Regions from separate parts of the Streptomyces sp. CC0208 genome, predicted to be linked through region 2. Evidence: riboswitches for the same ligand, from Rfam matches in the RefSeq annotation. Region 2 holds a riboswitch; each other region holds the start of a gene.
What was found. Region 2 has a riboswitch for S-adenosylmethionine ahead of thrC (threonine synthase). Riboswitches for the same ligand answer to the same signal wherever they lie in the genome.
Positions count from the first base shown of each region.

Region 1: linked by a shared signal. The riboswitch ahead of D1369_RS29845 (aminotransferase class V-fold PLP-dependent enzyme) and the one ahead of thrC (threonine synthase) in region 2 are both predicted to bind S-adenosylmethionine.
Region 3: linked by a shared signal. The riboswitch ahead of D1369_RS44695 (putative leader peptide) and the one ahead of thrC (threonine synthase) in region 2 are both predicted to bind S-adenosylmethionine.

Region 1 covers NZ_CP031969.1:6,492,897-6,495,158, reverse strand. The annotation lists gene D1369_RS29845 (aminotransferase class V-fold PLP-dependent enzyme) at 1-968, opposite strand, end outside; SAM riboswitch class IV at 1,100-1,216, opposite strand; gene trpD (anthranilate phosphoribosyltransferase) at 1,295-2,262, opposite strand, start outside.
Region 2 covers NZ_CP031969.1:4,893,424-4,895,685, reverse strand. The annotation lists gene D1369_RS22515 (MoaD/ThiS family protein) at 1-228, opposite strand, end outside; gene thrC (threonine synthase) at 225-1,505, opposite strand; SAM riboswitch class I at 1,523-1,681, opposite strand; gene D1369_RS22505 (glucosyl-3-phosphoglycerate synthase) at 1,830-2,262, shown strand, end outside.
Region 3 covers NZ_CP031969.1:207,756-210,017, reverse strand. The annotation lists gene D1369_RS00985 (ABC transporter substrate-binding protein) at 1-997, opposite strand, end outside; gene D1369_RS44695 (putative leader peptide) at 1,201-1,317, opposite strand; SAM riboswitch class IV at 1,352-1,465, opposite strand; gene D1369_RS00980 (DUF1684 domain-containing protein) at 1,564-2,262, opposite strand, start outside.

The DNA.
Region 1 (2,262 bases), 1.6 Mb from region 2:
CCTTCGCGGACCTTCTCGATCAGGTGCTGCTCGCGCGCGACCAGGCTGTCGAAGCCGGCCTCGGTCAGCGCCTTGCAGGCGGAGGCGATGGAGTAGGCACCGATGACGTTCGGAGAGCCGGCCTCGTGGCGGGCGGCGCTCTCGTGCCACTCCACGTCCACTCCCCCGTCCTCGCGCCGGGTGACCTTGCGGCTGGCGCCGCCGCCCGCGAGGTAGGGGTCGGCGGCCCGCAGCCAGTCGGCGCGGCCGGCCAGGACGCCGGAGCCGAAGGGGGCGTAGAGCTTGTGGCCGGAGAAGGCGACCCAGTCGACGTCGAGGTCGCGGACGCTCACCGGGTGGTGCGGGGCGAGCTGGGCCGCGTCGAGCACGATGCGGGCACCGTGGGCGTGAGCGGCCGCCGCGAGCTCCCGTACCGGCCACAGCTCACCGGTGACGTTGGAGGCGCCGGTGACGCACGCCAGGGCCGGGCCGTGGGGGTCCCGGTCGGCGAGGGCCTTCTCCAGGGTCTCGACGGCCTGCCGCGGGGTGCGCGGGGCGTCGAGGTAGCTGACCCGGGCGTCCTGCCAGGGCAGCAGGCTCGCGTGGTGCTCGGTCTCGAAGACGAAGACCTGGCAGTCGGCGGGGAGCGCGGCGGCAAGGAGGTTGAGCGAGTCGGTGGTCGACCGGGTGAAGATCAGCTGGTCGTCGTCGCGGCAGTCGAGGAACTCGGTGACGGTCCTGCGGGCGTTCTCGAACAGGTCGGTCGACAGCTGGGAGAGGTAGCCGGCCCCGCGGTGCACGCTGCCGTAGTAGGGAGCGTACGCCGCCACGTCGTCCCAGACCCGCTGGAGGGCCGGTGCGCTGGCCGCGTAGTCGAGCGCCGCGTAGGTGACTTCGCCGCCGGTGACGAGCGGGACGGTGACATCCCGGCCCAGAACGGGCAGCTGGGCACAAATGGTCTGGGCGGCGGCAGCGGTGGAGACAGACATGGGGGACTCCCGTGAAAAGTCGTGGAAAGAAAGGTGAGACGGGTGCGCGGAGGCGGGGCTCGGCGGCCCTATCGCATTCGCTTGCTCACGGGAGACTCCCTCGAATGACCAGGATCCCTGGGTTCGTGAGGGATCCGCGCTTGCCGCAGACCTCGCTGCCTACGGCCTGGTCTTCACCCGGGGCACCCCGCCACGGACGGAGGGTTGCCGGACAGTCGGCCGGGGCCTCATGACTGTCACTCATGACCTGGTCAAAGAACGTACGTGAGGTGATCGCCGTCCCGCAACCCGTGTCCGGATCGCGGGACGACACCCTGGGGTGGCCGTTACGCGTTGCTCGCGGCCACCCATCGCTCCAGCGTCCGCTTCGCCGCCCCCGAGTCGATCGACGCGGCGGCCTTGTCCATCCCGGCCCGCAGTTGCTCGGCCAGGGTCCCGGTCCCCGGGTCCAGGGCCACCAGCGCGGCCGCCGAGTTCAGGAGTACGGCGTCCCGGACCGGGCCCGTCTCGCCGTCCAGGAGCTTCCTGGCGACCTCCGCGTTGTATGCCGGGTCACCGCCCCGCAGGGCCTCCACGGGCACCAGGTCGATGCCGACGTCCCGGGGGTCGAAGCTCTCCTCGGTGACCTTGCCCTCGCGGACGATCCAGACGCGGGAGGTCGATGTGGTCGTCAGCTCGTCGAGGCCGTCGTCACCGCGGAAGACGAGGGCGGAGTTGCCACGTTCGGCGAAGACGCCGGCGACGACCGGCGCCATGCGCGGATCGGCGACCCCGACCGCCTGGGACCGCACCCGGGCGGGGTTGGTCAGCGGGCCGAGGATGTTGAACACCGTGCGGATACCCAACTGCCCGCGGGCGGCGCCCGCGTGACGCAGCGCCGGGTGGAACTTGACCGCGAAGCAGAACGTGATCCCGGCCTCCTCGGCCACCTCGGCCACCCGCCCCGGGGTGAGCTCCAGGTTGACGCCGAGCTTCTCCAGGACGTCCGAGGCACCGGACGCGGAGGAGGCGGCCCGGTTGCCGTGCTTGACGACCGTGGCGCCGGAGCCGGCCACGACGATCGCCGACATCGTGGAGATGTTGACGGTCTTGGCGCCGTCGCCTCCGGTGCCGACGACGTCGACCGTGCGCCCGGGGACCTCGATCACGTTGGCGTGCTCGTACATCGCCCGGACGAGCCCGTTGATCTCCTCGACCGTCTCGCCCTTGGCCCTGAGGGCGACCACGAAGCCGGCGATCTGCGCGTCGGTCGCCTCGCCCTGCATGATCCGGTCCATGGCCCACGCCGTGGCGT
Region 2 (2,262 bases):
CGTCGCCGTCTCCAGCCCCTGCTCGAACCGCACATCGTCGTCGTTCACGTACACGTTCACGAACCGCCGCAGCTTGCCCTGGTCGTCGAGAACACGCGCCGCGATACCGGTGTGGTTCTTCTCCAGATCGGCGATGACCTCGGCGAGGGTCCCACCCTCGGCCTGCACCTCGGCCTTGCCGCCGGTGTAGGTGCGCAGGATGGTGGGGATGCGGACGTTGACGCTCATGCGAGGCCAGCCTCTCGGAAAGAGTCCAGGTTCGGACGAATCGTGGCGGTGAGCCCGGTACCGGCCACCGCGTCCAGGGTCTTGAGACCGTCGCCGGTGTTCAGCACCACCGTGGTCTTCGTCGGGTCGAGGACACCGTTCTCGATCAGCTTGCGGGTCACCCCCACCGTCACGCCACCCGCGGTCTCCGCGAAGATGCCCTCGGTCCGCGCCAGCAGCTTGATCGCGTCCACGACCTGCTCGTCGTTCACGTCCTCCACCGCACCGCCGGTACGGCGCGCGATGTCCAGCACGTACGGGCCGTCCGCCGGGTTGCCGATGGCGAGCGACTTGGCGATGGTGTTCGGCTTCTGGGGGCGGACCACGTCGTGCCCGGCCTTGTACGCCACCGACACCGGCGAGCACCCCTCGGCCTGCGCGCCGAAGATCTTGTACGGCCTGTCCTCGACGAGCCCGAGCTTGATCAGCTCCTGCAGACCCTTGTCGATCTTCGTGAGCTGCGAACCGGAGGCGATCGGCACGACCAGCTGGTCGGGGAGCTGCCAGCCGAGCTGCTCGCAGATCTCGTACGCCAGGGTCTTGGACCCCTCCGCGTAGTACGGCCGCAGGTTGACGTTGACGAAGCCCCAGCCCTCGCCGGCCGGGTCGCCGATCAGCTCGGAGCAGAAGCGGTTCACGTCGTCGTAGTTGCCCTCGATGCCGACCAGCTCGCCGCCGTAGACCGCGGCCATGACGACCTTGGCCTGCTCCAGGTCGTGCGGGATGAACACGCAGGAACGGAAGCCGGCCCGGGCGGCCGCGGCACCCACCGCACCGGCGAGGTTGCCGGTGGAGGAGCAGGAGAGGGTGGTGAAGTTGAAGGCGCGCGCGGCCTCGATGGCCTGCGCGACGACGCGGTCCTTGAAGGAGTGCGTCGGGTTGCCGGAGTCGTCCTTGATGTACAGGCCGCCGGTCACGCCGAGCTCGCGGGCGAGGTTGTCGGCCTTGACGAGCTGGGTCCAGCCGGGGTTGATGTTGGGCTTGTCCGCCACGTCCGCGGGGACGGGCAGCAGCGGGGCGTAGCGCCAGATGTTCGCGGGTCCCGCCTCGATGCGCTTGCGGAGGTCCTCGGTGTCGTAGGCCGAGAAGTCGTAGGCGATCTCGAGCGGGCCGAAACACTCCTCACAGGCGAAGACCGGGCCGAGCGGGACGCGGTGGCCGCATTCGCGGCAGCTCAGTGCCGCGGCGGGACCCAGATCGACGGAGTTCGTGGTGCTTGCAACTGTCTGCGCAGCCATGGAGGCGAGGCCCTTTCTCCTCATCTTCCTCACGACGCATCTCGCCGTGAGACGGATTTGGCACCTTCCCGAGTCGGGAGCCTCGCGGAGACGATCGTCAGCGATCGCTACGAGAACCGACTGGAGGGTTGCCGGGGCTTCATCGGGCCGTATCCCTCTGCCCCTCTGGATGAGCGGTATGAAGTTGTGAACGGCGGGCCACCCAGGACATGCGATGGTCACCCGCGTTGTTCAAGACTGTAACCGAAGGCCAGGACAGTTGAGAGAGTCGTCCGAACGGCGAGATGGATCACACGCAGATCACACGCAGAGGAGCCGCGCACTGTGCTGAACGAAGTCGAGCGCTGGCTGGCCACCCGTTCCTGGTCCGCGAGCGATCGCCCACTCCACCGGATCATGGCCGCGAAGCGGAGCACGGGGCGGACCGTCAGTGTCGTCCTGCCCGCGCTCAACGAGGAGGAGACGGTCGGTGACATCGTCGCCGTGATCCGTCATGACCTCATGCAGCAGGTCCCGCTCGTCGACGAGATCGTCGTCGTCGACTCGGGATCGACCGACCGTACGTCCGAGGTCGCCGAGGCGGCCGGCGCGCGGGTCGTCCACCGTGACGACATCCTCCCGCGTATACCGGCCGTGCCCGGCAAGGGCGAGGTCCTGTGGCGTTCCCTGCTCGTCACCAGCGGGGACATCGTCTGTTTCATCGACGCCGACCTGAAGGAGTTCTCCTCGGACTTCGTCGCCGGCATCGTGGGCCCGC
Region 3 (2,262 bases), 4.7 Mb from region 2:
CGGTCGGGAACACGGTGTCGGCGATCTGCTTGCGGTCGATGGCCGCCAGGATCGCTTGACGCACCTTCACGTCCTTCAGCAACGGCCGCGCGTTGTTGACGCCGAGTCCGAAGACCACACCGGGGTTGGCCCGGCTCAACAGGGTGACCTGACCGCCCCCGAGCGCCACCTCGTTGGCCCTGCCGACGCTGCTGATCGCGTCCACCTGCCCGGACTGGAGGCTGCCGGCCCGCACCCCTGCCTCGGGAACGACTTTGAAGACCAGCTTGTCCAGGTAGGCCTCTCCCTTCTTGGACCACAGCGAGGAGCCCCAGTCGTAGCCGGTGCGCTTGGCCAGTGTGATCGACTGGTTCTGGACGTACTGCTTGAGCACGAACGGCCCCGACCCGATCACACCGTCACTGCACTTCTGCTGCGGGGTCTTCTTCACGCTCGCGGACGACTCGATGCCCAGCGAGTGGGTCGAAGTCGCCTGGAGGAACTGCGCGTTGGGCCTTCCGAAGGTCACCTTGACGGTGAGCGGGTCCACCACGGTGGTGCCCTTGACGCCGCTGAGATAGCCCTGGGCGAGGACCCCGAGGGCGCCGAGCTTCGGCACCGCGTCGAAGTTGTCCTTGACCACCTGCGCGGTCAGCTGGGAGCCGTCGCTGAAGGTGACGCCCGAGCGTAGATGGAAGGTGAACTCCGTGGCGTCGGCGTTGATGTCCCAGCTCTTGGCGAGCCACGGCACGATCTTGCCGGTCCTGGGGTCCTGGTCGGTCAGGGAGTCCACGGTCTGGCGCACCGAGTAGATGCTCTCGTTGCTGCCGACCTGCTGTGGATCCACACAGCCGGCGTCGGAACCCACCGCGAAGGTCAGGGTGCCACCGGACTTGGGCCGGTTGCTTCCGCTGCTGGAGTCGTTGCCCGAACCGCAGGCGGTCAGCAGAACACTGGTGGTCAGCAGGGCGGCGAGGGGCGCCCAGCGGGGGGCTCTGAGAGCCGGAAGTGCGTTCACGGAGGGTTCTCCTACTCGTGTCACCAGGCATGGAGGCGCCGTACAAGGCACGTCCGTGCAGGGGTGTGCGGCCCCGGCCGGCATCGGACCGGTGGCGGGGAAGCGCTGTGGAGACAGGGATCAGGGGGGAGCGAGGGTCAGCCGCAGGCGGGTGCGGTGACGACCGGCGCGTGCCGGACTGCGACCGGCGGCGAAAGGGCCCGTCAGGCCTGACAGAGACAGCTGGTCGAGCGCTTGAGGTCGATGTGGCGCCGACGCGAGAGCCGGGAGAACACGGTGGCGCCGGCGAGGCGGGCGCTCGGGTCACCACCGTGCGGCATGTCGGTCCTCCACATTTCCGGCCCCGGCCACGGGGCCACGCGCTTGCGGAGATCGTCGGTGATCCCGCCGGGCTTTCACCTGGAGCACCCCACCGCGGGGGAGGGTTGCCGGTCAGCGAGCCAGGGCTTGACGCTGACACTCAATGCCGTTCGTGATCGTACGGAGGGTACTTGTCGTACGTCAATGCCGGAAAGTGACGCCCTGCGGGGGCAGTTGGACCGGCACTTTGTCGGGCTCAGGCACGTTCAGGAGCCGCCGCGCTCGCGGGGGATCTTCTGACCGGCCTCGATCGCCACCGGCAACCGGTTCTCGGCCGGGGGCAGCGGGCAGGTGGCCAGGTCCGTGTAGGCGCACGGCAGGTTCGCGGCGCGGTTGAAGTCCAGGGCGACCGTACCGTCGGCGGCGGGCGGCTCCAGGGCGAGGGTCCGGTTGGCGGCGTAGGTGGTGACCCCGGAGGTCTCGTCGGTGAACAGCACCATCAGCCGGCCCGCACCAGGGCCGGGGAACGCGGTCAGGGACAGCTGACGGCCGTCCAGCTCGAACTCGATCCTGCCGGGAGCGTCGTACACATGCTCAAGGCCTTCCACGGCCGCGCCCACGGTGGTCGGCCGTGGCGTGTCGAAGGGGATGTAACGGCCCGTCACCGCCCAGCGCGGGTCGGGGGCGTAGGCGGGCGTTCCGGTGAAGGCCGTGCGCAGCGGTGCGTCCGGGTGCCGGGGGCGCAGGATGTCGTTGCCGCCGCGCTTGGCGACCTCGATGACCGCGTCTCCCCAGACGGCGTCGACGCCGCCACGCTCGGGAAGCACGCCGAAGCGGTGTTCACCGCGCACCGGCGTTCCGTCGACGACCAGTTCCTCGCCGTCGTCGAGGTCGACGACGACTCCGTCGGGTCCGGTGCGCCACTCGCCGGGCGCGTCCGGGAAGCGCTGCGGCCGGTCGTCGAG